3 regions of the Geobacillus zalihae genome follow, and region 2 is predicted to be linked to each of the others. Evidence: riboswitches for the same ligand, from Rfam matches in the RefSeq annotation. Region 2 holds a riboswitch; each other region holds the start of a gene.
The links. Region 2 has a riboswitch for S-adenosylmethionine ahead of QWV57_RS02290 (phosphoadenylyl-sulfate reductase). Riboswitches for the same ligand answer to the same signal wherever they lie in the genome.
Positions count from the first base shown of each region.

Region 1: it holds a riboswitch for S-adenosylmethionine, as region 2 does, so the genes downstream of both, mtnK (S-methyl-5-thioribose kinase) here and QWV57_RS02290 (phosphoadenylyl-sulfate reductase) in region 2, are expected to answer to the same signal.
Region 3: it holds a riboswitch for S-adenosylmethionine, as region 2 does, so the genes downstream of both, QWV57_RS03510 (bifunctional homocysteine S-methyltransferase/methylenetetrahydrofolate reductase) here and QWV57_RS02290 (phosphoadenylyl-sulfate reductase) in region 2, are expected to answer to the same signal.

Region 1 covers NZ_CP129217.1:867,820-877,438, reverse strand. Annotated here, with positions in the region: gene QWV57_RS04550 (pyridoxal phosphate-dependent aminotransferase) at 64-1,251, opposite strand; gene QWV57_RS04545 (carbon-nitrogen family hydrolase) at 1,348-2,160, shown strand; SAM riboswitch class I at 2,255-2,423, shown strand; gene mtnK (S-methyl-5-thioribose kinase) at 2,562-3,752, shown strand; gene mtnA (S-methyl-5-thioribose-1-phosphate isomerase) at 3,822-4,889, shown strand; gene QWV57_RS04530 (sugar ABC transporter substrate-binding protein) at 4,876-6,036, shown strand; gene QWV57_RS04525 (sugar ABC transporter ATP-binding protein) at 6,033-7,583, shown strand; gene QWV57_RS04520 (ABC transporter permease) at 7,525-8,538, shown strand; gene QWV57_RS04515 (methylated-DNA--[protein]-cysteine S-methyltransferase) at 8,926-9,420, opposite strand; gene QWV57_RS04510 (PAS domain-containing sensor histidine kinase) at 9,410-9,619, opposite strand, start outside.
Region 2 covers NZ_CP129217.1:446,909-456,527, forward strand. Annotated here, with positions in the region: gene QWV57_RS02240 (precorrin-2 dehydrogenase/sirohydrochlorin ferrochelatase family protein) at 1-339, shown strand, start outside; gene QWV57_RS02245 (PhzF family phenazine biosynthesis protein) at 336-1,148, shown strand; gene bshB2 (bacillithiol biosynthesis deacetylase BshB2) at 1,273-1,926, opposite strand; gene QWV57_RS02255 (YojF family protein) at 1,940-2,287, opposite strand; gene QWV57_RS02260 (arginase family protein) at 2,453-3,220, shown strand; gene QWV57_RS02265 (acylphosphatase) at 3,387-3,671, opposite strand; gene QWV57_RS02270 (sirohydrochlorin chelatase) at 3,760-4,506, opposite strand; gene cobA (uroporphyrinogen-III C-methyltransferase) at 4,517-5,293, opposite strand; gene cysC (adenylyl-sulfate kinase) at 5,442-6,053, opposite strand; gene sat (sulfate adenylyltransferase) at 6,066-7,226, opposite strand; gene QWV57_RS02290 (phosphoadenylyl-sulfate reductase) at 7,500-8,207, opposite strand; SAM riboswitch class I at 8,333-8,437, opposite strand; gene QWV57_RS02295 (DUF1128 domain-containing protein) at 8,567-8,791, opposite strand; gene QWV57_RS02300 (low molecular weight protein-tyrosine-phosphatase) at 9,141-9,619, shown strand, end outside.
Region 3 covers NZ_CP129217.1:683,811-693,429, forward strand. Annotated here, with positions in the region: gene metH (methionine synthase) at 1-2,238, opposite strand, end outside; gene QWV57_RS03510 (bifunctional homocysteine S-methyltransferase/methylenetetrahydrofolate reductase) at 2,231-4,078, opposite strand; SAM riboswitch class I at 4,150-4,252, opposite strand; gene QWV57_RS03515 (hypothetical protein) at 4,322-4,474, opposite strand; gene QWV57_RS03520 (ABC transporter ATP-binding protein) at 4,535-5,596, shown strand; gene QWV57_RS03525 (ABC transporter permease) at 5,593-6,402, shown strand; gene QWV57_RS03530 (ABC transporter permease) at 6,399-7,202, shown strand; gene QWV57_RS03535 (ABC transporter substrate-binding protein) at 7,203-8,276, shown strand; gene QWV57_RS03540 (hypothetical protein) at 8,702-9,019, shown strand; gene QWV57_RS03545 (DUF1572 domain-containing protein) at 9,147-9,619, opposite strand, start outside.

The sequences.
Region 1 (9,619 bases), 420 kb from region 2:
GTCAAACAATTGGCAAATTTACTTTGAATTATGACATCGCCGATTGGCGTTGTCAATCATTTTTCAAAAATTTTTTTCGAACAATCCAAGGCGGCCGATCCGCTCCGCTGCTTCGCGAAGCCGCGCTTCATCGGTCAAGAGGCCGACGCGCACATACCCTTCGCCGTGCTCGCCGAACCCGATGCCTGGGGCGACGGCGACATGCGCCCGCTCAAGCAGCATGTCGGCAAACTCAGCGGATGATATGCCTTTTGGCAGCGGAAGCCAGGCGAAAAACGACCCATATGGCGCCGGCGCTTCCCAACCGATCTCGCAGAGCGCAGCGATGAACGCATTGCGGCGCGCCTCATACAATGCGACCAACTCCGTGACACAATCTTGCGGACCAAGGAGCGCCGCGGCGGCCGCTTCTTGGATGGCGCCGAACAAGCTGACATACAAATGATCCTGCAAAAGCTCAAGCGCCCGAATGATCCGCTCGTTGCCGACGGCAAACGCCACACGCCAGCCGGCCATATTGTATGTTTTCGAAAACGTATAAATTTCGACGCCGACGTCTTTCGCCCCATCGGCTTCCAGGAAGCTGACCGGTTTCCGGCCGTCAAAGCCGATCGCCCCATAAGCGAAATCGTGCACGACGGCAATGCCGTGCTTGGCGGCAAACGCCACCGTCTCCGCGAAAAATTCCTTTGTCGCCGTCGCACCGGTCGGATTGTTCGGATAGTTTAAAAACATGAGCTTCGCTCGGTCGGCGACCGACTCCGGAATGGCTTCGTAATCCGGTAAGAATCCGTTTTCCGAAGAAAGCGGCATCATCTCCATCCGCGCGCGGGCAAGCGCGATCCCCGACCAATAGTCCGGATAGCCCGGGTCCGGGACAAGCACCACATCGCCCGGGTTGACGAGGCAAAGCGGCAGCTCGACAAGCCCGGCTTTGCCGCCGAACAAGATGGCGACCTCGCGGGCCGGGTCGATCGTCACCCCGTACTCGCGCGCGTAAAACGCCGCTACGGCTTCTTTCAAAAACGAGTAGCCTTGAAACGGCGAATATTTATGGTATTTTGGGTTCGCGGCTGCCTTCTGCATCGCTTCGACAATGTGCGCCGGCGTCGGCTGATCCGGATTGCCCTGCCCTAAGTTGATCACATCATAACCCGCCTTGATCTTCGCACCGACTTTCGCCACGAGCGAGGCGAAAAACTGCTTCGGCAGCTGTTCAAGCAGTTCGGAAAAGGGAAATTCGATCGTCATCGTCCACACCTTCTCAAAAATTCTTGAAATTCTAGTGCAACATCATATATCGTAAAAAGCAAAATGTAAAGCAAAATTTTTTCGAGGTGAAAACTCATGACGATCCGCATCGCCTGCCTCCAGCTTGATATTGCGTTTGGCGACCCGAACGAAAACGAACGGCGCGCGGAAAGCGCCATTGAATCGGCCGTCAAGGACGGCGCGAATATCATCGTGCTGCCAGAGTTATGGACGACCGGCTACGATTTGACGCGCCTGGATGAAATTGCCGACGAAGGCGCCGAACGGGCGAAGGCGCTCGCTTCCCGATTGGCGCAAACGTACGGCGTCCATTTCGTCGCTGGTTCGGTCGCCAAAAAAACAGCCGCCGGCGTGACAAACACGATGATCGTGGCCGACCGTCATGGCCAAATCGTCGGCGAATACAGCAAGCTTCACCTGTTCCAATTGATGGATGAACATTTGTATTTGCAGCCGGGAAACGAGCCAGGCTTGTTCTCGCTTGACGGGCTGCCGTGCGCTGGGGTCATTTGCTATGACATCCGCTTTCCGGAGTGGATTCGCGCCCATGCTTTGGCTGGGGCGGAAGTGCTGTTTGTCGTCGCCGAATGGCCGCTTCCCCGCCTGCACCATTGGCGGACGCTCTTGATGGCGCGGGCGATTGAAAACCAATGCTACGTCGTCGCCTGCAACCGGGCTGGCCGCGACCCGAACAACGTCTTTGCCGGCCATTCGCTCGTCATCGACCCATGGGGCGAAGTGATCGCCGAGGCGGACGAGAAGCCGGGCATTCTCTCGGCCGACATCGATCCCGCGCTCGTTGCGGACGTCCGCGCGCGCATCCCGGTGTTTGCCGACCGCCGGCCGCACGACTATGAAACGGCAAAAAATTTTTTCAAAACGTATTGACAATCGATTGGCCGACCATGTATCATTCGAATCAAGCAACCAAACAATTGAGAACATCGTGAAAATTCCCGAAACTGAATACAAGAAATCGGTACTCTTATCAAGAGTTGGCTGAGGGAATTGGCCCAATGAAGCCCAGCAACCGACCGTAATACTATCGTGAGATAGGGCGCACGCCAAGGGCGGCGCCGGAAGCGTCATGCTTCCGCAGGGCACGGTGCTAAGTCCAACAGAAAGACCGATGTCTTTCTGAAAGATAAGAGGCGCGAAGAACGAATGAATCTTCAAGCCTCTTTCCGTATGCGAAAGAGGCTTTTTCATTTGCCGGAAACGCCGAGTTTTAGCGCGCGTCAGAACCGGCATTTGAAAACGAGCGAAATGAAAAAAGGGGGAACAAGGCAATGACCACTGTTCAAACATCGGTTTACGAACCGCTGACCGAACCGAAGGCGGTATCTCTCGCTGTCCGCCTCGGCTTATTCCGCGACGGGGCGCCTCTTTTGTGCCGCGAGATCGGCGACGGCAACTTGAACTTAGTGTTTCATATCGTCGACCAAGAAACAAAGCAAGGCGTAATCATCAAACAAGCGTTGCCGTACGCCAAAGTGGTCGGCGAAAGCTGGCCGCTTACGTTAAAGCGCGCCGTCATCGAAAGCAACGCGCTGCGCACGTTTGCGAGCTATGTGCCGCAATACGTGCCGAAAGTCTACTATTCTGACGAATCGCTCGCCATTACGGTGATGGAAGACTTATCCCGTTTGCAAATCGCCCGCAAAGGGCTGATCGAAGGGAAAACGTATCCGCTTTTGTCCCAGCATATCGGCGAGTTTGTCGCCAAAACGGCATTTTATACGTCTGACTTCGGCATGAACCAGCAAGAGAAAAAGAAATTGGCGCAAAGCTTCGTCAATCCGGAACTGTGCAAAATTACCGAAGACCTCGTCTTCACCGACCCGTTTTTTGACCACGAAACGAACAACTTTGAAGACGAATTGCGCCCAGACGTTGAAGCGCTTTGGCGCGATGACCGACTCCACCTAGAAGCAGCAAAGCTGAAGCGCAAGTTTTTAACCGAAGCCGATGTGCTCTTGCATGGCGATTTGCATACCGGCAGCATTTTCGTAAGCGCCGACGAAACGAAAGTGATCGACCCAGAATTCGCCTTTTACGGTCCGATCGGGTTTGACCTTGGCCAATTTTTCGCCAATTTGCTGTTAAATGCGTTGTCCCGCTCTGAATTAGAGCGCCAACCGCTCTTTGACCACATCGACCGGACATGGGACGTCTTTGCGTCCGTGTTCTCAAACCTTTGGCGCACCGAGAGCGTGGAAACGTACGCCGCGACGCCGGGCTTGCTCGAGGACGTGCTCCGGCACGCGTTCATCGATGCTGTCGGCTTTGCCGGCTGCGAAGTCATCCGCCGGACGATCGGCCTCGCCCATGTGGCGGACCTTGACGGCATCGAGCACAAAGATGAACGGCTTGTTGCCAAACGGCATGCGCTCCGCCTCGGCCGCCGCTTGATCATTGAGCGGGCTGAGCTGACAGGAACGGATGGCTTCCGCCGGCTGCTCGCCGAAACCAAGCAGTAATGCCATTCGATCCGGCCCGCCGGCGACGGGCCGGACAAACGAACAACGCCAAAAGAAAGGAAGACAGCAATGAGCACATTTGCCATCCCGCGCTCAGTCGAATGGCGCGAGACGCATGTGACGATTTTAAACCAACAAAAACTTCCAACAGTCACGGAATATATCGACTTGCACACCATTGAAGACGTATATGACGCGATCGCCACGCTGAAAGTGCGCGGCGCGCCGGCGATCGGCATCACTGCCGCCTATGGCTTGGCGCTCGCCGCTTCGAGCTATGACACCGAGTCGGTCGATGAATTCCGCCGTCGCTTGAAACGAGATCGTGACTACCTAGCCAGTGCCCGGCCGACTGCCGTCAACTTGTTTTGGGCGCTCGATCGGCTCGTCACCGCTGCGGCCGACGCCCTTTCCGTCAACGAGGCCAAAACGACGCTCGTCCACGAAGCGATTCGCATTCAAGTGGAAGATGAGGATGTGTGCCGCCGCATCGGCGAATACGCGTTGTCGCTCTTTCGTCCGGGCGATCGGGTGATGACGATCTGCAACGCCGGCTCGATCGCCACCGCCCGCTACGGAACGGCGCTCGCCCCGTTTTATTTGGCGAAAGAAAAAGGAATTGAACTATCCGTTTACGCTCTCGAGACGCGGCCGGTGTTGCAAGGGGCGCGCCTGACCGCTTGGGAACTGATACAAGCGGGCGTTGATGTGACGCTCATCACCGACAACATGGCAGCGCAAGCGATCAAGGCGAAAGGCATTGGCGCCATCATCGTCGGCGCCGACCGGATCGCGCAAAACGGCGATACGGCGAACAAAATCGGCACGTTCGGCCTGGCCTTGCTCGCGAAGTCGTTTGACATTCCGTTTTACGTCGCTGCGCCGTTGTCCACGATCGATTTGACGACGAAAACAGGTGCGGACATCCCGATCGAAGAGCGCCATCCGGATGAAGTGACCCACATCGCCGGCGTACGCATCGCCCCGGAAGGCGTCAACGTATACAATCCGGCGTTTGACGTAACGCCAAACGAACTCATTACCGCGATCATTACCGAAAAAGGCATCATTCGCGGCAATTACAACGCAACGCTGCCATCATTATTCACAAAGGAGGAGCAACATGAAACGATTTAAGGCCTTATCTTCCCTTTTTCTTCTTTTCTTTGCCGTGTTCTCCATCTTGACTGGCTGCACACACGAGCAAGATGCCGTGAGCTCCAAGCCAGCCAACGGAGCCAAGACCACGAACAACAAAACGGAAACGACATCCAGCCACTCGACGGCAACAAGCGACGAGCAAGCGGCCATTCCTGAAAAGTTGAAAAAGCCGGTGAAAATCGCCGCCATTATGCAACTGTCCATCGGCACGTTCTCATCGCAATACATCGCCGGCGTCAAAGAACAAGTGCAAAAATTCGGCGGCGAGGTGCAAATTTACAACGCCGACAACGATTTAACCAAAATGGCATCGTACGTTGAGACGGCCATTACGCAAAATGTTGACGCCATTTTGCTTGACCACGGCCGCGCCGATGCGCTCGAAGGCCCGGTGAAAAAAGCCGTCGCCAAAGGCATTCCAGTTGTGGCATTTGACAACGATTTGAACATTCCCGGCGTCACCGTCATCGACCAAGACGACTACAGCCTCGCCTGGAAAACATTAAAAACGCTCGCAGAAGACTTAAACGGGGAAGGCAACATCGTCACGATTTGGGTCGGCGGCTTTACCCCGATGGAACGCCGCCATATCATTTATGACGCGTTCAAAAAACGCTATCCGAACATTAAAGAAATTGCCAAGTTTGGCACGGCGAGCGCCAACACAGCTTTGGACACACAAACGCAAATGGAAGCGATTTTGAAAAAATACCCGAACAAAGGCGACATTGACGCTGTCTTCGCAACTTGGGACGAGTTCGCCAAAGGGGCGACGCGCGCCATCGAGCAAGCTGGGCGCACGGAAATTAAAGTGTACGGCATCGATTTGAGCGATGAAGACTTGCAAATGATCCAAAAACCAAACAGCCCATGGGTGGCGACAACGGCGACGGACCCAGCCGAAGTCGGCCGCGTCCAAGTGCGGTTCGCGTATCAAAAAATCGCCGGAGAAAAAACGCCGAACATTTACTCGCTTGAGCCGCATTTAGTGAAACGGTCCGATCTTCCGGACAAACAAGTGTCGATGAATGAGCTTTCGCAATACATCCCGGGCTGGGGGCAATCCAATGTCGCCATCTCGCCGTGGATGAAAACGTTGGAAGCCCAGGTGAACAAAAAATGAACGGGTTGTCAATGCGGGGCATGGAAAAATCGTTTGGCGCCGTGCGCGTGCTTGACGGCGTGGACTTCGACGTTCGTCCTGGCGAAGTCCACGCCCTTTTGGGCATGAACGGCGCCGGCAAAAGCACGCTCATGAACATTTTGGCCGGCGCCATTCCTCCCGACGCCGGCACGATCACGATCGATGGCGTCAACTGCACCTTTTCGTCGCCGCTTGACGCGAAACGAGCCGGCATCGGCTTCGTCGTCCAAGAGGTCGACACGGCGCTTTTCCCAGGATTGCCCGTTTACGAAAACTTGGCGGCTGATGAGCTCGCTGATGTGAAGAAACAGCCGATCCGCTCGCTGCGCCGGGAAAAAGAACGGGCCGCTGCTCTGCTTCGCCGCGTCGGCCTTGCCATTTCGCCGGCAAAGCTCGTGCGCGACTGCTCGCTCCATGAAAAACAGCTGATCGTGCTCGCCAAAGTGTTGTCATCGAATGCGCGCTACATCATTTTGGACGAACCGACCGCCGCCTTGAGCGAAGCCGAAACGAAGCGGCTGTTTGCCATCATCACGGAACTGAAACAGCAAGGCGTCGGCTTTATTTACATCTCTCATAAACTGAAAGAAGTGCAGGAAATCGCCGACCGGCTGACGATTTTGCGCGACGGCCGCGTCGTCTACCATGGTTCCGCCCTCGGTTTGCCGCTTGAAGACATCGTCCTTCATATGACCGGAACAAGGCGAGCCGCCGCCATGAAACAAACGCGCGCGCATGGAAGCGACATCGCCTTTGCCGTCCGTGGGATCACGATCGAAAAAACCGGCACGACGGTCGATCTTTACGCCCATCGCGGCGAAATCGTCGGCATCGCCGGCTTGGTTGGCGCCGGCAAAACGGAGCTCGCTGAAAGCCTCATCGCCCACCGGAAGACGTCTGGCGAATGGCAACTTGACGGCCGGCGCTATACATTTTCATCGCCGCATGAAGCGATTGCCGCCGGCCTTTGTCTTATTCCGGAAGAACGGCGCAAACAAGGGCTGTTCTTGCCCGAGTCAGTGAAAACGAACTTGACCGTCCGCCTTCTTTCCCGCCTGTCGCGCTGGCAATGGATCAGCCGGGCGAAAGAAGCGGCTGAAGCCGACGGGCTCGTCCGCTCGCTAGGTGTTCATCCGCCGTCAAGCACCACCGTCGTTCGCCACTTGAGCGGCGGCAACCAGCAGAAAGTCGTCATCGGCAAATGGCTGAACACAAACGCGCGTGTTTTTCTATTCGACGAGCCCACGAAAGGAATCGATGTCCACGCCAAACAAGAGGTGTTTTCCATCATCCGTGCTCTCGCCGATGAAGGAAAAACAGTACTATATTTTTCGAGTGAATTTCACGAGCTTCTTGAGGTGTGCGACACCATCTACATCATGGCTGACGGCCGGCTACTCACCCGCCTGCCGGCCGCTGAACTGACGTATGAACAGCTTGTTTACTATTGCAGCGGAGGTGAGATCCATGAGCCAGCCAGCCGTTTCCGCGCCGCCGTCGAAAAAAGCGGCGCCGTTCATTCTTGAATTTTTGTATAAACATGGCACACTGCTTGCCATTTTGGCTGTAATCGCCTATTTTGGCCTGACACAAGACCGGTTTTTCACCTATGAAAACTTCAGCGACATTTTGCGTTCCATTTCCATCGTCACCTTGGTGGCCATTGGCATTACATTTTCGCTCATCGTCGACGGCTTCGATTTGTCGGTCGGTTCGACAGTGAGCTTGGCGACGATTGCCAGTGCGGCGGCGCTTGTCTTGCATCGCCAAGAAATTTTCGTCACCTTGCTCGTGCCGCTGTTGCTCGGCGTCGCCGTCGGGCTGCTTAATTCGTTGTTGATCGTCAAATTCAAACTGCCCGATTTGCTCGCAACATTGGCGACGATGTACGCCATTAACGGCGTGCAGCTCACCTATACGAAAGGGTTTTCGATCTACAACGACATGCCGCTGCCTGATGGCGGCACGGCGCCGGGCAAATTCATTCCTTCCTTTTTATTTATCGGCCAGGGAGAGCTGTTCGGCGTACCGTTTTCTGTCTTGCTTATGCTGTTTGTCGTCATGGCCGCTCATCTGTTTTTAACGTACACGAAACCCGGCCGCCTCTTTTATTTGACCGGGGAAAACCGCGAGGCGGCAAGGCTCTCAGGCATCCCAGTCAACCGCTATCGGACATATGCATACGTCATCAGCGGGTTTTTTGCGGCCTTAGGCGGCATCGTCCTTGCCTCGCGCATCGGCACCGGGCAAGTGTCGGCCGGCGCCTCTCTTTTAATGGACAGCGTCGCCGCCGCCTACATCGGCTTTTCCGTCTTTGGCGCCGGCAAGCCGAACGTCATCGGCACATTGTTCGGCTCGATTTTAATGGGCGTGTTGCTGAACGGCTTGACGATGATGAACGTCCCGTATTACGCCCAAGACATTATAAAAGGCGCCATTTTAGTCGGCGCCCTCGCCTTGTCGCATTGGCAAAAAAAATAACGCCCGATCTCTGCCCCCGTGGATGGCAATCCTCGGGGGCAGACGCGTTTTTCATATAGATGCAACGAAGAAGTTTACCATATCCTTGACGGAAAAGCGGTTTGTCCATTTTCGACTGTCGAAGGCAAGCAACAGGCTTGCCCCGTCACGCCTTGGCGTGACGGAAGACCGAACAACCACCTGCTTCACAGACCCATATATGGGTCTTTAAGCGGCGTTGTTCGGTCGCCCGACAGTCGATCAAATACTTGATAAAAGCTATAAATGGTAAAGCTTCAAATTGCATCTATATAGACAAGCCATCAGCTTCTTTTTCCGCCTGCTCCATTGCAGCATCCGCATACAACGCCTTCCAAACTCTTTGCCTGTTCCACGAACGCAAGAGCGTCATCTACGTAAGCGGCGCTCAAGCTCCAACAGCTTCGCCTTCACATCGGTGCGGCTTCCGGCATAGCCAATGAGAGCGCCGTTTTTGCCGACAACACGGTGGCACGGAACGAGAATCGACAGTTCATTCGCCCGGTTTGCCTGGCCGACGGCGCGCACCGCTTTCGGGCGGCCGATTTGCGCGGCGATGTCAGCGTATGTCGCCGTCTCGCCGTATGGGATGCGGCAAAGCGCCGCCCACACCTCTTCTTGGAAGGCTGTTCCCTTCCACTTCAGCGGCAAGTCAAATGCTTGGCGTCGACCGTGGAAATACTCATCCAGCTGCCTAAGCGCGCGTTCAAGAAGCGGCGACTGGCTTTTGACAGCCGGATGTTCGCCGGCGAACGCGCGCCATTCTTCTGGAAACAGCTCGACTTTGACAATCGCGTCGCCGTCGGAGGCGATGTAAATGTCGCCGAGCAGCTCTGAGCGGTATACTGCATATTCAATCGTCATCGTCGTCCTCTCTTTCCATTCGTTCGATCGGCAGCGTGATATGGAACGTCGTGCCGACGCCGACTTCGCTTTCCACTTCAATTTTCCCTTGGTGCTCTTCTATGATTTTATAGCTGACCATCAAGCCGAGGCCGGTGCCGCGTTCTTTCGTCGTATAAAACGGCTCGCCAAGCTTTTTGATTTTATCTTTTGGAATGCC
Region 2 (9,619 bases):
GACGACCCGGAGCGATGCGATTTTCACGTTCCCGCTGTTGTCCGCCGCGGTCCGCTTACCATTGCCGTGTCGACCGGGGGGGCAAGTCCGGCGGTGGCCCGCCGCATTCGCCGCCAGCTTGAGGAGAAGTATGGCGAAGAGTATGGGCCGTATCTTCAGTTTTTGCAGCGGGCCCGCGACGTTGTATTGCGCGAAGTGGAGGACGCTGAGGGACGGAAGCGGCTGTTTCAGGCGCTCGCTGCTGATTCTTTCCGGCAGCGCGGCCGATGGGATGAAGAGTTGGCCCAGCTATTGGCGAACGAAAAAGAACGAAATGGGGAAAGAGGGAAAGAGCTATGAACATTCCGATGTATATTGTCGATGCGTTCACTGACCGGCCGTTTGCCGGCAACCCGGCGGCCGTCTGCTTGTTGCCGCAGCCGGCCCGTGATGAGTGGATGCAGCGTGTTGCCGCAGAAATGAATTTGTCTGAGACGGCTTTTTTAGTTCCACATGAGGGCGGCTATCGTCTGCGTTGGTTTACTCCTAAAGCAGAGGTTGACTTGTGCGGCCATGCAACGTTGGCGAGCGCCCATGTGCTGTGGGAGCGCGGGGAACACCGCCGAGATGAAGCGATTGCCTTTTTCACGAACAGCGGGGTGTTAACGGCTGTCAACAACGATGGCTGGATTCGGCTTGATTTTCCGAATGAAGCGCCAATGTTGGACGAGTCGCCTCCTGCTGCGCTTGTTGGTGCCTTGCCAGCTGAACCGCTGTTTATCGGGCGAAACCGGTTTGACTATTTAGTGGAAGTTGATTCAGAACGAATCGTGCATGAGCTGCAGCCGGATTTTCACTTGCTTCAACAAGTGGATGCCCTCGGTGTGATCGTAACAAGCCGCTCGATGACGGAGGGAGTAGACTTTGTATCGCGGGCTTTTTTTCCAACTATTGGTGTTCCTGAAGATCCAGTCACCGGCTCGGCGCACTGCTGCCTTGGGCCGTATTGGGCGGACAAGCTTGGGAAAACGACGTTAGTCGGCTACCAAGCTTCAGCCCGCGGCGGCATTGTGCGGGTGACGATGGCGGGGGAGAGAGTGCATCTGGAAGGAAAAGCGGTCACTGTGCTGAAGGGGGAATTGGCCGAAGAAGCGTATGTTTGGCTATAGATGAAGATAGCAGCTGCCTGGCCGGACAGCGATGTTTGCATGCGTTTGGACAATGGGATCGCACCCAATAGGAAAATAGGGGGGGCGGAACAAAGCGCCCCCACCCAAATCGGTGTCCGACCGCTTAATCATCCCACCGATACGTCCAAAACCGCTCCGTTTTCAGCCAGGCAAGCGCATCGCCGCGCTTGGAGGCTGCCTGCATCAGCCCTTCGGTTTGCGAACGGTGGGCGCGAATGGCGGCCAGCTTCGTCTCGATCACCGAGCTGACATCGCGCACGACATCCGGCTGGCCAAGGTCTTGTTCGCAGTTTTTCGCAAACGCAACGCAATGGACGGTTGGCCGTTCTTCTTTCGGCCAGCGCTTTAAGGCGCGGATGACAGCGGCTCCACACGCGTCATGATCGGGATGGACGCTGTAGCCGGGGTAAAACGTAATGACAAGCGATGGATTCGTTTCCGCCACGATGGCGGCGATCCGGTCAGCCAGCTCTTCTTCATCCTCAAACTCGACCGTCTTGTCGCGATAGCCGAGCAGGCGCAAATCATGAATGCCAAGAATGCGGCATGCTTCCTCCAGTTCTTGCTTGCGGATGTGTGGAAGCGTTTCGCGGTTGGCAAACGGAGGCACGCCCATATTGCGCCCCATTTCGCCGAGCGTTAAGCAAACGTATGTCACCGGCGTGCTGTTTTGCGCATGCTCGGCAATCGTTCCCGACACGCCGAACGCTTCATCGTCCGGGTGGGGAAAAACAACGAGCACATGTCGTTCATTCAACGGAACTCCCTCCTTACACAAACGGTTCGTTGCTTAGTTCGAGAGCCACGGCCAATTTCCCTTGATCATCATGGCCTGCTAGCAGCAACTGTCCTTTTTCTGTCCATTCCCAATGGGTCAGCCCTTCGGCGTACACCCAGCCAAGATCAAGCTTCAGTCCGACGCGATATGGCCCAGGGCCGGTAATCTTGCCGCGGGTGAAGCGAATGCAGGCGTTGCGGATGTAGGCGCCGACGGAATAAAAGCCATCGTTATGATGGGAGGCGTATGCTCCGTTCGTCGTTTCCAAATGAATATATACGTCGCGATTGGCAAAACGATTCAGCGCCTCTTGTACGGCGGCCGTGTCGATCGGTTGCAAGCGGCTCCCTCCTTGCTGTTTGTTTTTCTATTATTGTACATGACCGAGGCGTGTGAGCGGAACTATTTCGACTTCTATTGTATAATAAAAAAAGAGACACATCTTGGACTCATCCGCACCTACAAAGCGTTGAATGATGATTCAACGAAAGAAGGGTGATGATCGATGGGGTTTCAAGGCAATGGTGTCACGGTGTTGAATTTTGACGGCGTGTACCGGCCGCAAAAGCGGCTGTTTCAGTTCCCGCACGAATGGGTCGATCTCGCCGACGTGCCGGAGACGAATTTGTATTGCAGCGAAGCGGCGCTTGCTGAAATTGAGCGGCGGCTTGAGCGGCGGCGGAAGCGCGGGGCGGTGCTGATCGGCAGCGGCAACTACCATTATGTCACGTATTTATTGCTTAAAGAAATCAACGAACCGTTTATGCTTGTGCTTTTTGACCGCCATACGGATGCTGAAGGAGGGGATGATGTCATTTCGTGCGGCTCATGGGTCTCCTATGCACTTAAGCATCCGCGGCTGCAAAAAGTCGTGATCGTTGGCCCAACTGCTTCTTCGCATCAACTCCGTTTATCTCCGAAAATGACTGTTCTTCCATTTGATGATCATGATGAATGGCCAAAAGCGCTCATCGAGGCCATCCCGACCGGAAGCATCTATATCAGCATCGATAAAGACGCTCTTCGTCGCGAAGACGCGGTCACGAACTGGGATCAAGGAGTGATTCCGCTATCCCGGTTGCTCGCCTGCCTGCGGTTGCTTTTATTCCATAAAAAAGTGCTCGGCGTGGACATATGCGGCGAATACCCGCCCTCCGCTGTCGACATGTTCGACCCGCTTTGTCGCGAAGCGCGGGGAAAAAATGAGCAGGCGAACATGGCCATCTTGGAGACATATTTCCACTATGCGGCGCCGCATTTGCGGCCGACGTAATCGAGCGGCGAGAAGCGTGGGAAAGGCAGAACCGCTTTTGGTTTGGCGATCAGAAAAGCAAGGAAGACGCTGTCCCTTCGGATTTTGGCAAGCGAGCCGGCGCTTCTGCCGGCTCGATGGCCGAAAAAGCCGGGAAGGCCGCTGCTTGAGGGGATGAGCCTAGTTGTCAAAAGCCGCTCCCGTACATAATGCGAAATTGTTTTTCATCGGAGCGGACATCGCGCGGCTCGATGTGCATGCGGGCGACTTTGGCAAACATCGTTCCGGCTTCAATGGTGTCCAAAAAGAGTTGAAGGGCGCTTTCATCCCCCTGAACTTCCATTTCCACTGTTCCGTCATCATTGTTTTTCACCCAACCGGTCAGCTGCCGTTTTAGCGCTTCGTGTTGGACGAAGTATCGAAACCCGACGCCTTGCACGCGCCCTTCCACGATGACATGAACTCTTTTCACGCCGATGAGTCCTCCTTCATCACGGTTGTTCTGTTTCCATCATATAATAGATGAGGCGGAAAGTACATGAAAAGAGGAGCTTGATGGTTCAAGCTCCTTTTTTTACGGATGATAGCGATAATACTTGTTGTTGAATGAGCAGCACAAGCCGCGGGTGATCGCCTAGGTAAGAGCATAAATGCCACTCTTTGTCGGAAACAGAGAACCCCTGCAACTTCCGTTCGATCGTTTTCATTAAGACGCCGGTAAACAATAAGTACGGGACGACAAACACACGCCGATACGCCGATGCATGGGCCCGTTGGAGCCCTTCATCAAGCGTCGGGCGGATGGCAGCGAGAAAACAAACGTCCACGTGCGGCACGTTCGTTTTTTCTTTTAAAAGCGCAGCGATGGCGGACATGTCGCGCTTCGTGTCTGGATCACTGCTGCCGCGGCCGACAAGAAGGATCATCGATTCGCCGTCAAGCGGTGCGGACTGTTCGCTGATGCGGTCGATCACGATGTCGATCATCGCTTCATGGACGCCGAACGGAGCGCCGCAGAGGATATCAACGGACGGATGGCGCCGTCTCGCGATGTCCAATGCCGCTGGAATATCGTGTTTGGCATGCCCTGCAGAAAGAAGGAGAAGCGGAACGACGATGACGCGTGTCGCCCCTTGGGCGACACAACGGTCAACGCCGGTGACAATGTCCGGTTCCGCGAGCTCGACAAAGCATAGCTCTTGAATCGGAATATCGATGACCCTCCGGCACTGTTCGACGAAACGCGCCGCTTCATGGCGCGCGGCGGCAATGCGGCTGCCGTGGCTGACATATAAAACAGCTTCCATCGCCATCGCCTCACGATGTTGCCTCAGCGGCTGCCGATGACGCAAGCAACCGTTCGAACCATTGAATGTTGGCCCGCAGCCGGACGACGTCTCCGATCATGATCATGCTCGGATTTTGGATGTTTTCTTTGGCGGCGATTCCGGCGATCGTCGCGAGTGTGCCGGTGACGGTGCGCTGAGCCGTTGTCGTTCCCCATTCGATGACCGCCGCCGGCGTCTCCGGCGCTTTGCCGTATTTCATCAGCTGGCCGCAAATGTATGGCAAGTGATGAACCCCCATGTAAATGGCGATCGTATCGATGCCTTTGGCGAGGCTTTCCCATTTGATCTCGTCACGACTTCCGTCGCGCCGATGCCCGGTGACAAAGGCGACGCTTGAGCTGAACGCGCGATGGGTGACAGGGATGCCGGCGTAAGCCGCCGCCGCGATGGCGGAGGTGATGCCGGGAACGATCTCAAATTCGATCCCATGTTTGGCCAGCGCCTCGGCCTCTTCGCCGCCGCGCCCGAACACGAACGGATCGCCGCCCTTTAAGCGGACGACCGTTTTTCCTTTTTTGGCATGCCAGACGAGCGCATGGTTGATCGTTTCCTGCTGCATGGCATGGAAGCCGGGCAGCTTGCCGCAAAAGATGAGTTCGGCGTCCGGCTTGGCATATGAAAGCAACTCTTCATTGATGAGACGGTCGTACAAAATGACATCCGCCTGCTGGATGCATTTTAATCCTTTGACGGTAATGAGTTCCGGGTCGCCGGGGCCGGCGCCGACAAGATATACTTTGCCCATCGTTGTTTCAGCCCCTTCGTGCATGATTCAGCCAGCCGCCGGAAAACGGCATGGATGCTCGGCTGCTTTTATTGTAAATGGTCTGCCTTGGGATGAAAACGACCTTGTCAAATGACCTCCCGTTCTTTTTTGGCAGAGGACGGGGGAATCAGTCTGTTTTCGCATCCGGGATCATTCCTCGCTCGCGCAGGTAGGCGAGCACTTGCTCGACACATTCGTCAACCGAATAACGGTGTGTTTCGATCGTCAGCTCCGGTGCTTCCGGCGCTTCGTACGGCGAGTCGATGCCCGTAAATTCACGGATTTCCCCGCGGCGAGCTTTTTGATACAGCCCTTTCGGATCGCGCTTTTCGCATTCTTCAAGCGGGCAGTTGACGTAAATTTCGATAAACTCGTCTTCTTCGACTAAGCGGCGGACGAGCGCCCGGTCTTCGGCAAACGGCGAGATGAACGCCGTCAGCACAAACTGGCCGCTGTCGACAAACAGCTTTGCCACTTCGCCGATGCGGCGGATGTTTTCCGTCCGGTCGGCGGCGGAAAAGCCGAGATCTTTATTGAGCCCGTGCCGGATGTTGTCGCCGTCTAAGACATAATTCTGAATGCCGAGCTCAAACAGTCGTCTGGAGACGGCATTGGCCACCGTCGATTTGCCGGAGCCGGACAGCCCGGTGAACCAAAGGATGGCGCTATGATGGCCGTTGCGCTTGCGACGATCTTCTTTTGTGACCGATGTGTGATGCCAAACGATGTTCGTGCTCATCGCCATCCTCCTTTAGCGCGCTGACGGGGCGACCGTTTCGCGTTCTTGCAGCCCTTTGATCAAGACGGCGGCCACTTCCGGGCGGCTGAACGTGCTCGGCGGCACTTGGCCGTTGCGCAGCATTTCACGAACTTTCGTGCCGGAAAGGACGACATGGTATTTCGCGTCATGCGGACACGTTTTTGTCGATGCCATCCCTTCGCATTTCGTGCAGTAAAAGCTATGTTCGAAAAAGAGCGGCGTAATGCCAAGCTCTTCAGCCGTAAAGTTCAAGAAGATTTTTTGCGCATCATACGTACCGTAATAATTGCCGACACCAGCGTGGTCGCGGCCGACGATGAAGTGCGTGCAGCCGAAATTTTTGCGCACCATTGCGTGGAAAATGGCTTCACGCGGACCGGCATAGCGCATCGCAGCTTGGAAGACGCCGAGGAAAACGCGGTCTTTCGGGTAATAGTTTTCCAGCAGCACTTGATAGCTTTCCATCCGGATGTCAGCCGGAATATCGTCCGCTTTCGTTTCGCCGACGAGTGGGTTTAAAAACAGGCCATCAACGATCTCGAGCGCGCATTTTTGAATGTATTCATGGGCGCGGTGAACCGGATTGCGCGTTTGGAAGCCGACAACGGTGTTCCAGCCAAACTCAGCAAACTTTTTCCGCGTTTCCGCTGGATCAAAATAAAACGCGGCGAATTGGCCTTTGTCGGTCCGTTTGACAAGCGTAATCTCCCCGCCGACATACACATCCGGCTTTTCAAACAGTTTGCGCACGCCTGGGTGGGCAAGTTCATCCGTTTTATAAACGAGCTTCGCTTCTTTCGTTTTGTCCGGGCGGTAAATGTCAGCAATCTCAATGACGCCGTAGACGTCGCCACGATAAACGAGTTTCGCCTTATCGCCGACGGCGAGCTCTTTCGCTTTTTCTTCTGTTACCGCGAGCGTGATCGGAATGCTCCAGACGGTGCCGTCAGAAAGACGCATGGTTTCAACAACCGCGTCGTAATCCGTTTTCGTTAAAAAACCAGTGAGGGGGCTGTAGGCGCCCGTTCCGATCAGCTCCAAGTCGCTCAGTTCGGCTTTGGAGAGCTCGATCGTTTTGGTCGCCTCATCAAGCGGATAGTCCGGATTCCAACGATTGATCAATGTGCCGCCATGCGGGATGCTTACGCTCATGTTCATAACCTCCTAGATTGATAGATGTTGTGAAATGCCGCTGCCATGTTCATGAGGCAAGCGCTCTTTTTTTAGGCTAATGACGCCAAGCAGACGCTCAAGATGGCGATGACCGTATAGACGTCGCTGTCAAACAGTAGCTTGACGATTCGGAATGGCGTCCGATTCATCAGCGACGCCTATCGAGGCCGCCGCGCCGCTTGCCCCGATGTTCATGGCGAAGAAAAAGGATGCGATCAAAGCAATGGCAAGGAGCATGTCAATGTTCTCTCCTTAGGCGAGATGGAGACCGCATTCCGTCTTTCCTTGGCCAGCCCAGCGCCCGGAGCGCAAGTCGTTCGGATCTGTAGCCGGAGCGGTGCACGGGGCGCAACCGATGCTCGGGTAGCCGCGGTCGTGGAGCACGTTGTACGGAAGGCCGTGTTTATACACGTAATTCCAAACGTCTTTCCACGTCCAGTGAATGAGCGGACAAACTTTAATCGAACGGAACTTGTCGTCTTTGTTAATGTACTCGACATGCCGCCGCGTCGGCGATTGCTCGCGGCGCAAGCCGGAAATCCACGCCGTCACCCCGGTCAGCACCTCGCGCAGCGGAATGACTTTGCGCAGCTCACAGCATTTGTTCGGGTCGCGTTTCCATAACTCGTCGCCAAACTGCGCCTTCTGTTCTTCCAACGTCAAGCGCGGCTGCTTCATCACGATGCGAAGCGACGGATATTTTTCTTTCACTTTCGCGATCGTATCGTATGTCTCTGGAAAATGCAGACCGGTATCCAAAAAGACAATTTCGGCGTTCGGTTTGACCCGAGAGATGAGATCAATCAGCACAATCCCCTCGATGCCGAAGCTGCACGCGTATACGATCTCATCGCCGTATTCGCGATACGCCCAGGCCAGGACGTCAAGCGCCCCTTTTGTTTCATTATCGGACGGAAAAGACGGTTTTTCCGCCGTTTCCCACTGATCATACGTGAGCATCGGTTTCTCCTCCTCACAAAATCAAAGAAAATCCACGTAATTAGTCGGATATATAGCGGCCAAACGGCAATTCGGCGGCAAAAATCCTTCCTTGCATGAATCAGAAAGAGCGGGAGAAAGGGAGCCCCTTATTTTACTAAAGATCTTCTTTAGCTGGAATTGGCACTTTGCTATAGGCGGCAGGTTGTCGGAGTTCATTGAGCCCATTCCTCCCTCACTCTCGAGCAACGTATGCAACGCATGTCATTTAATTGATTAAAATTTTAGCACAATTGACGATAATGTCAATCATAGTTTTTCGATAGGAATTGTTTTTATACGAAACAGCTGCATTGCCTGCCTAACAGCAGATGGGAGCGTTATTTTTTGCGCAGGCTTCCGAGCTCTTCGACAATCGCCTGCATTTCGCTTGGGCTGAACGTCTCGCGTTTCATCACCATCTCGTAAATGTCTCTCAACTCATCGTACCATTCCTCGGAAAAATGGGACGGCTTGATGGCATCCAAGTTCAGCACTTTCAACTTTTGCTTCAACTGTTCGATCATGTAGGCGACGTTTTCCGCCGACCGTTTTGATAAATCCATTCGTTTACTCCTTTCATGGCAAGTTACTATGTATTGTACCATAGGTGCAGGAAGAATGGGGAGAGATTGCATGGCTTGCTTTTCTGATGAAAAACGGATGATGTGGTAAAATGTAGGTGCACATGCATAGTGCCAGTCTAAAAGGTTGGTGAAACACCGCGTTTTCTTCAAAATGGTTGTCGTGAACGCGCGCAAGAGTTGTTGGCCCATTCGCACACGCTCCCCCGCTGGAGTTGTTTTGTCGTGACATCCCCGTCCTTTTAGGGCCAAAAAGGGCTAGATGAAAAGAAATGAAGGAAAACTAACGGTGGAAAGCACCGTGGACATAGAGAGAGGGGTGGCTGTTTGGATGATTAAAGTGCTGTTTGTTTGTCTTGGAAACATTTGTCGTTCGCCGATGGCGGAAGCGGTCTTCCGTCATTTGGTGAAAGAGCGGGGGCTTGACGGTCTGATTGCCGTTGATTCGGCGGGAACAGGCAGCTGGCATGTCGGTGAGCCGCCGCATGTGGGGACAAGAAGGGTTTTGACGGAAAATAAGATCGACTACTCCGGCATCCGCGCCCGGCAAGTGAACCATCGTGACTTGGAAGAATTTGATTACATCATCGCCATGGACGCAGCCAACTTGAACGATTTGCGCCGATTGGCTGGCTCCCGTTCGAAAGCGGTGCTCGCCCGGTTGCTTGACTTTGTTCCCGACCGGGAAAAAGACGATGTGCCTGATCCGTATTATACCGGGAATTTTGCCGAAGTGTATCGCCTCGTCCGCTCAGGGTGCGAGCATTTGCTTGAGAGGATCATCCGCGACCATCGACTTGGTGTGGAGGA
Region 3 (9,619 bases), 240 kb from region 2:
GCCGAGGTCGATCACCTCGTAGCCGTTGTTGCTTAAAATGATGTCGACCAAGTTTTTGCCGATGTCATGGACATCGCCTTTGACGGTGGCGAGAATAACTTTTCCTTTTGTGCTTCCTTCTTTCTTTTCCATATACGGCTCTAAAAAGGCGACGGCCGCTTTCATCACTTCCGCGCTTTGCAATACTTCGGCGACGATGAGCTGGTTGTTGTTGAACAGCCGCCCGACTTCATCCATGCCGGCCATAAGCGGACCGTTGATGATCGACAGCGGATCGGAGTAGGTCTCAAGCGCCTTCTCTAAATCGGGAATGAGCCCGTCTTTCGACCCTTCAATGACGTAGCGGGCGAGCCGCTCTTCAAGGCTCAAGTTCTCCTCAGCCGGCTTGGCGGCGGTGATTTTGCTTCGGTAAAATTCGATAAAGGTGTTTAATGTTTCATCGTTTGTGTCAAACAGCAGAGCCTCAGCCATCCGCACTTCCTCTTCCGGAATCGAGGCGAACCGCTCAAGCTTCTCAGTGTTGACGATCGCATAATCGAGCCCAGCTTGCGTGCAATGGTACAAAAAGACGGAGTTGAGCACCTCGCGCCCGGCCGGCGGCAAGCCGAACGAGACGTTGCTGATGCCGAGCATCGTCAAGCACTCCGGCAGTTGCTCTTTAATGAGGCGAATGCCTTTGATCGTTTCGTTCGCCGCGCCGATGTATTGCTCATCACCGGTGCCGACCGGGAAGACGAGCGGATCGAAAATGATGTCGCGCGCCGGCACCCCGTAGCGGTTAACGAGCAAGTCATACGAACGCAAGGCAATTTCCAGCTTCCGTTCGGCCGTAATCGCCATTCCTTGTTCATCGATCGTGCCGACGACGACAGCGGCGCCGTATTTGTGCAAGAGAGGAACGACTTTCGCAAACCGCTCCTCGCCGTCTTCCAAGTTGATCGAATTGATGATCGCTTTCCCTTGCGAGTAGGTGAGGGCGCGCTCGATGACGCGCTCGTCGGTTGAATCGATGACAAGCGGCACTTTCACTTTTTTCACGACTTCGCGGACGAACTGCTCCATGTCATGGAGTTCGTCGCGGTCTGGGTCGGCGAGGCAAATGTCGATGACATGGGCGCCGTTTTTCACTTGGGCGCGGGCGATTTCCGCCGCTTCTTCGTATTTCCCTTCGGCGATGAGGCGCTTGAATTTGCGCGAGCCGATGACGTTTGTCCGCTCGCCGACAAAGAGCGGGCGCATCGTTTCCTCATAAATGAGCGCCTCGATGCCGGAGACGGCGTGGACGTCAAACGAAGACGGGATCGCCCGCGGCGGGATGCCGCGCACCGCTTCGGCGATGGCGCGAATATGGTCCGGCGTCGTGCCGCAACACCCGCCGACGATGTTGATCCATCCCTTTTCGGCAAAGCGGCGGATTTTCTCTGCCAACATCTCCGGCGTTTCATGATAGCGGCCTTCCTCATCCGGCAGACCGGCGTTCGGGTAGCAGCTGACCGCCGTGTCAGCGAGCGAGGCGAGCGTGCGCAAATGGTCGGTCATAAACTCGGGGCCTGTCGCGCAGTTTAAGCCGACGGCGATCGGCTTCATATGGCGCACCGAGATGAAAAACGCATCGATCGCCTGGCCGGCGAGCGTCGTGCCCATCGGCTCGATCGTGCCGGAAATCATGAGCGGCACGCGGCGACCGACCGCTTCAAACGCCTTCGAAATGCCGAGAAAACCGGCTTTGACATTCAGCGTATCTTGGCACGTCTCCAGCAACAGAAGATCGACGCCGCCCAACAGCAGCCCGCGCGCTTGTTCTTCATAGGCGGCGACGAGTTCCTCAAAGGTCGCGCCGCCTGTCACCGACAACGTCTTCGTCGTCGGCCCCATCGACCCGGCGACAAAGCGCGGCCAGTCGGGAGTTGAGAACGCCTCCGCCGCTTGTTTGGCGAGCTTGGCCGCTTCGATGTTCAACTCGAGCGCCAAATGCCCGAGGTTGTATTCATCGAGCACAATGCGCGTCGCCCCGAACGTGTTCGTTTCGATGATGTCAGCGCCCGCTTCCAAATACGCTTCGTGAATGCGGCGGATGACAGGCGGGGCGGTGAGGGTCAAATATTCGTTGCACCCTTCATACGCCTCGCCGCCAAAATCGGCGGCTGATAGGTTGGCGCTTTGGATCATCGTCCCCATCGCGCCGTCAATGACGAGAATTTTTCGCTGCAGCTGCTGTTCTAAGGTGATGTTAGCCATGAACAACCTTCCTTTCTTTGGCGGCCGCTTCTTTTTCATGGATGTAGCGGACGAGCTCGACCGTCATGTCATAGCGCAAAAACGGCGTGATCAAGTAAATGCCGTTGAACAAATCAAAGGCGGCGTCAATGAGCGTTTTGGCGATGGCGATCCCTTCGCGCGCCGCCTGCACCGGGTCGTCGCCGCAAGCGGCCATGCGGGCGCGAATCTCGTCCGACAGGGTGATCCCCGGCACTTCATGATGCAAAAACTCGGCGTTGCGCGCGCTCACAAGCGGCATAATGCCAATGTAGATCGGCGTGTCGAGATGCTTCGTTGCTTCGTATATTTGCACGATTTTTTCTTCCGAGTAAACCGGTTGGGTTAAGAAATAGTGAGCCCCGCATTGAATTTTTTTCTCCATCCGCTCGACCGCTTTATCCAAATGGCGGACGTTCGGGTTAAAGGCCGCACCGATCGAGAAGTTCGTTTTTTGCCCGAGCGGTTTGCCCGAGTACGATAATCCTTCGTTGAATTGGCTGATCAGGCGGATGAGATCGAATGATGACACATCATATACGGACGTCGCTCCCGGGAAATCGCCGATTTTCGACGGATCGCCGGTAATGGCGAGCACATCAGTGATGCCGAGCGTATGCAAGCCCATCAAATGCGACTGCAAGCCGATCAAGTTGCGGTCGCGGCACGTAATATGCACGAGCGGGCGGACGCCGAGCCGCTCTTTCACGATCGTGGCGACGGCGGCGTTGCTGATGCGCGGCGTAGCAAGCGAGTTGTCGGCCAACGTCAGCGCATCGATGCCGGCGTCATGGAGCGCTTTCGCTCCGGCGAGAAATTTGTCAATGCCGAGTTTTTTCGGCGGGTCGAGTTCAACGATGACCGAGCGGCGCGCGCGGGCGAGCTCGGGAAGCGGAGTTGGGGCGGACCGCTCGGCTTGCACCGATACGGGCACCGCGCGCCGCTTCACCGTTTTTTCCGTCACCGGCGTCCGGTCGGCGAGCGCCTTTGCCATTGCCTCAATATGTTTCGGCGTCGTGCCGCAGCACCCGCCGATCAAGCGCACCCCTTGATCGCGGAACGCTTTGGCCGCCTCTTCAAAATATTCCGCGTTCGTTTCATAGACAAGCCGGCCGTCGCGGTAATCCGGGAGGCTCGCGTTCGGATACGCCGACAAAAACGCCTGCTTCGGCAGCGGCACTTCCTCGAGCGACCGAAGCATATGATATGGACCGAGACGACAGTTCAGTCCGACGACATCGGCCCCGAGCGCCTCTAGGCGAGCAAGGGCGTCCGCGAGCGGCGTGCCATCTTGCAAGACGCCGACTTCATGGAGCGACACATGGGCGATGATCGGCAAATCCGTTTCTTTGCGGGCGATGGCAAGCACCGTCTCCAACTCTTCCAAATCGTAATACGTCTCGAGCAGCACGCCATCAACCCCTTCAGCCAGCAGGACAAACAGCTGCTCGCGAAACGTCCGTTTCACTTCTTCGAGCGTGACGACGCTTTTGTTTAACGTGCGAAGCCCCCCGATCGTCCCGAGCACGTACGCCCGCCCGTTCGCCGCTTGCCTGGCGAGCCGCACCGCCGCGCGGTTGATGGCCGGCACCTCATCTTCAAGGCCGTAGCGGGCGAGTTTCACATAGTTGGCGCCGTATGTATTCGTCTGAATGACGTCGGCGCCCGCGGCGATATACGCTTCATGAATATGGACGATTTCATCTGGATTGGATAGATTCAATTCTTCAAAACAACGGTCAATGCCGTGCGAATATAAAAGCGTTCCCATCGCCCCGTCGGCGATGAGAATGCGCTCTTTCAACTCATCCAGCAATCCCACGTTCGATTCCCCCGTTTCTCCGTAGTAAAAGAAAAAAGCCTTCTATAAGAAGAAGACTTTTCATTCGCTTCTTCTTATCTTCCAGGCTTCCGCCTGTCTGGATTTAGCACCTTGGCCGCGGGCCAGGTTGCTGAGGGTTCACCGGGCCAGTCCCTCCCCCTCTCTTGATAAGAATGCCGGTATGCAATTGTGCGGTGACGTTTTGATGATTACTATATAATTTAATGTATTTTTCGAAATTATTCAATACGGTGAAGCAAGGAAATTTGAAAAAACGATCAATGAGACAGCGGCTTTCCGCATTGCGGGCAAAATTGGAAGCTGTTCTGCGGAATAGTCAGCCGCTTTTTGTTTTTTAGTCGCCGACATGGCGGAAAGCATATTTTTCCGTTGCACTTTCCACTCTCCTATGTTCTAATTAGGAATAGTGAACATCAAGAAGACGGGGGGCTGGAAGTGAACGGGGAAGAGATCATCCGCTTCGAGCGAGTGACGAAGGAATACGACGGAACGGTCGTATTGGATGACGTCAGTTTTGCGATGGAGCGCGGGAAGTTTTATACGCTGCTTGGCCCGTCAGGGTGCGGGAAGACGACGATTTTGCGGCTGATTGCCGGGTTTATCGAACCGACGGAAGGAACGATTTATTTCCACGGGAAGCCGATTCAAAACGTCCCGCCGAACAAACGGCAAGTCAACACTGTCTTTCAAGACTATGCGTTGTTTCCTCACCTCGATGTGTTTGAAAACGTGGCATTTGGCTTGCGCGTGAAAAAGATGAAAGAAGCGGACATCCGCCAAAAAGTGAGCGAAGCGCTCCGGTTTGTCAACTTGGAAGGCTATGAGCGCCGCCGCATTCAAGAGATGTCCGGCGGCCAACGCCAGCGCGTCGCCATTGCCCGGGCGATTGTCAATGAACCTGAGGTGTTGCTCTTGGATGAACCGCTGTCAGCCTTGGATTTGAAATTGCGCACGGAAATGCAGTATGAATTGCGTGAGCTCCAACGTCGATTGGGCATTACGTTTATTTTTGTCACGCATGACCAAGAAGAAGCGCTGGCGATGTCCGATTACATTTTTGTTCTGAATAAAGGGAAAATTCAGCAGTTCGGGACGCCGAAAGACATTTACGACGAGCCCATCAACCGATTCGTCGCCGATTTCATCGGGGAATCGAACATTTTGTCGGGGCGCATGATCGACGATTTCCTCGTCGAATTTGCCGGCAAACAGTTTGCGTGTGTTGACCGCGGCTTCGCGCCAAACGAACCGGTCGATGTCGTCATCCGCCCGGAAGATTTGGAGCTCGCGGCGCCGGAAGACGGGCAGATCGTCATCCGCGTCGATTCGCTCTTATTCCGCGGTGTCCATTATGAAATTTGCGGCTATGACGAAAACGGCAACGAATGGCTTGTCCATTCGACGAAAAAGGCGGAAGTCGGGGAAACGGTCGGCCTCCGTTTTGAACCGGAAGCGATTCACGTCATGCGAGTCGAAAGGGAGGATGAGGGCGCATGACGGAACGGGCGTGGCGAAACTGGTATTTAATCCCTTATGGCATTTGGTTGGTGTTGTTTGTCATCGCTCCGATCGTCTTTTTATTATATGAATCGTTTTTGGATATAGACGGACATTGGACGGTGGCGAATTATGAAAACGTGTTGACGCCCATTTATTTAAAAATGATGGCGTATTCGTTTTGGTACGCGTTTTTGATTACTCTTGTGTCGCTGTTGATTGGCTATCCGACCGCCTATTGGCTGACAAAGACGAGGCACAAGCAGTTATGGCTGTTGTTGCTCATCTTGCCGATGTGGGTGAATTTGCTGCTGAAGGTGTATGCGTTTTTAGGGCTGCTCGGCACGTACGGGCTGGCCAACGCCCTGTTGCAGACGCTTGGCATTGGAGCGCGGCAGCTGTTGTTTACCGATTTCAGTTTTGTGTTTGTGTCGGTGTACATTTTTATTCCGTTTATGGTGCTGCCGATTTTCAACGCGCTGGAGGAGCTGCCGCCATCGCTTGTCGATGCCGCCCGCGATTTAGGCGCTTCAGCGTGGACGACGTTCCGCCGCGTCGTTTTCCCGCTCACGCTTAGTGGGGTGAAGGCCGGCTGCCAAGCGGTGTTCATCCCGTCGTTGTCGTTGTTTATGATTACGCGCCTTGTCGCTGGCAACCGCGTCATTACGCTCGGCACCGCCATTGAACAGCATTTTCTTGTCACCCAAAACTGGGGAATGGGGGCGACGATCGCTGTTGTGTTAATGATCGCGATGGCGGTCATCGTCGGCCTGACAGGAAGTGGAAGAAAAGAGGGAAGCCGATGAAACGGACGCATTGGTGGGGACGTGTGTACCTGTTAGCCGTGTTTGCCGTGATGTATACGCCGATTGTGTATTTGATGTATTATTCGTTCAACAGCGGCGGGACGATGCACGATTTTCAATCGTTCACGTTGAAGTGGTACCGCGACGTGCTGTCCGACGACCGCTTGCTCATCATCGTTTTGAATACAATCGTCATCGCGCTGCTGTCGGCGGCGGTCGCGACCATACTTGGGGTCATCGGGGCGCTCGCCATTTACTATGTCAAGCGGCAGCGAACGAAAAACGCTCTTCTCGCTCTCAACAACGTGCTGATCGTCAGCCCAGACGTCATCATCGGCGCTTCGTTTTTGCTGTTGTTTACGATCGCTGGCATTCAACTAGGGTTTACATCTGTGCTGTTGTCCCATATCGCTTTTAGCGTGCCGATTGTCGTGTTGATGGTGCTGCCGAAACTCGAGGAAATGAGCCCGACGCTGATTGATGCGGCTAGAGATTTAGGAGCAGGGCCTTGGCAAGTGCTGTCAAGCGTCGTGCTGCCGTTTTTGGCGCCAAGCATATGGGCGGGCTTTTTCATGGCGCTTACGTATTCGCTCGATGACTTCGCCGTGACGTTTTTTGTCACGGGAAATGGATTCTCGACGCTGTCGGTGGAAATTTATTCGCGGGCGCGCCAAGGCATTTCGCTGTCCATTAACGCCCTGTCGACGCTGTTATTTTTATTTACGATGCTGCTTGTCATCGGTTATTATGTGCTCAGCCAAAAAGGCGGCCGAATGTACGGGATAGGGGGGCGAAAGTAGGTGAAACGGCTTGTCCAAGGGTTTGCGGCCGTGTTTATCGCGGCGTTCGTCCTCATGTTCATCACCCACCGGTTGAACGAAGCGGAAGGGTACGGCGGAGGCAAAACGGTGACCGTTTACAACTGGGGCGATTACATCGACCCTGCGCTCATTCGAGAGTTTGAAAAAGAGACAGGGTGGAAAGTGATTTACCAAACGTTCGATTCCAACGAGGCGATGATGGCGAAAATCGCCCAAGGCGGGGCGACGTTTGATGTCGCCGTTCCGTCCGATTACGCCATCAGCAAAATGATCGAGGAAAAGCTGCTTCTGCCGCTTGATCACCGAAAGCTTCCCAATTTGCAATATATCGAACCGCGGTTTCTCAACTTGCCGTTTGACCCGCACAACCGGTATTCAGTGCCGTATTTTTGGGGAACGGTCGGCATCGTCTACAACCGCGAGATGCTTGGCGGCAAAAGAATGACGAGCTGGAACGACTTATGGGATCCAAGCTTGCGCAATCAAATTTTGCTTGTCGACGGGGCGCGGGAAGTGATGGGGATGGCGTTGAACAGCCTCGGCTATTCGCTGAATGACACGAACAAAGCCCATTTGCAAGAAGCGAAGCGGAAGCTCGACCGGCTTATGCCGAACGTGAAGGCGATTGTCGGCGATGAAATCAAGCTGCTTCTCGCCGACGAGGAAGCGGCCATCGGCGTCGTCTGGTCAGGCGACGCGGCCGAAATCATTGCCGAAAACGACAAGCTCGACTATGTCGTGCCGAAAGAAGGCTCCAACTTATGGTTTGACAACATGGTCATTCCGAAAACAGCGAAAAACATCGAAGGAGCGCACGCGTTCATCAACTTTATGCTCGACCCGAAACACGCGGCGCAAAACGCCGAGTATGTCGGCTATTCGACGCCGAATAAAAAGGCGCTTCGCTATTTGCCAAAAGACATCGCGGGCGATCGGCGCTTTTACCCCGATTTGGATTCAGCAGGGCATCTCGAAGTGTACGAAAACTTAGGAAAACACATGCTCGCCTACTACAACGAGCTGTTTTTGGAGTTTAAGATGCAGCAAAAGTAACCATATAGATGCAACGAAATCGTTTCACATATCCTTGACGAAAAAGTGGCTTATCCATTTTTGACTGTCGAAGGCACAAGCCACAGGCTTGCCTCCGTCACGCTTTAGCGTGACGGAAGACCGAACAACGACTCGCTTCACAGACCCATTCCTGGGTCTTTAAGCGGCGTTGTTCGGTCACTCGACAATCGGATGCAATGACCGGTAAAGTTAAAGCTTTACATTGCATCTATACAATCAGAGCAGGCGCCGCCCTCTGTAATAGGGAGATGGGCGCCTGCTTGTCGTTTGCGTAAAGGGTTGCGCCGCTTCCCTAGCACGCGGGAACGAAGAAGCCCATGGGCGGCTTCACATACAAGAAGGGATCGGACGCAGGGAAGAAGAATAGAAAGACATGATATGATGAAAAAGAGGAGGTGGGAACGTTGCCCAATCATTTGCCTATGGAAGAAAATGTGATGGATATGCTCATCGGCGGCTTTTCGGTTGTGATGTTGATCGCGGTTGTGACAATCGTTTTTCTTTGGCGAAGGAATCGAGAAGGGCGAGTGTTTCTGTGGATATTGGCCCATTTCTTGTTGCTGTCTCTGGCTGTTTCATTTGCGCTGAAGGCGATTTCCTTTGATCTTACCCATGCGCAGGCATCCGAAGAAATCTCCCTCCTTCTTGGCAAGGCGGGGATGGCGTGGGGAGCGGGGATGGTTTGTTTGTTGGTCGGTATTGTGAAACTTTCAAGGCGCTGACCGTGATCCCGATAAGCGATAGGATTGGGAAGGAACAACAAGCAACAAAAAGAAGCCATCCACCTTTATCGGCTGACGGTTCCGAGGGGTGGATGGCGTTTGCAAGATGATTCGAGTAAGGAGTTGCCTATGTTGTTTTTCGATTTCTTGGTATGGTCAGTGTTTTCCAGTTGTTTGCGTTCAGCTGTTTCGCGATATAGACGATTTGCCCGATATGATACGAATAATGGTACATTTGCCGCTCAATGGCTTCGATGACGGAATGGGGTTCGCCGCGGATCGTGACCGTCCGCAACAAATCCGTTTCTTGCAGTTCGTTCAGCGTCTGAAAGAAAGCAGACCACCCCTTTTCCCAGCAATCCATGACTTCTTTGCGCGTATGGAAGTCGTTAATAAACTCATCATCGCGGTTTCGGTCCGGTTTTTCCCCATCCGATGACAAAAAGTCTGTCCAGCGCGACACCATATTTCCGCTCATATGTTTGACAATGATGGCGATGCTGTTTGTCTCCTCATGAAAGCAATGGAACAGCTGTTCCTCCGAACATTGGTCCATAGCCTGTTCGGCGGTCTTTTTCATGTCGAGAAAGCGCGCGCGCA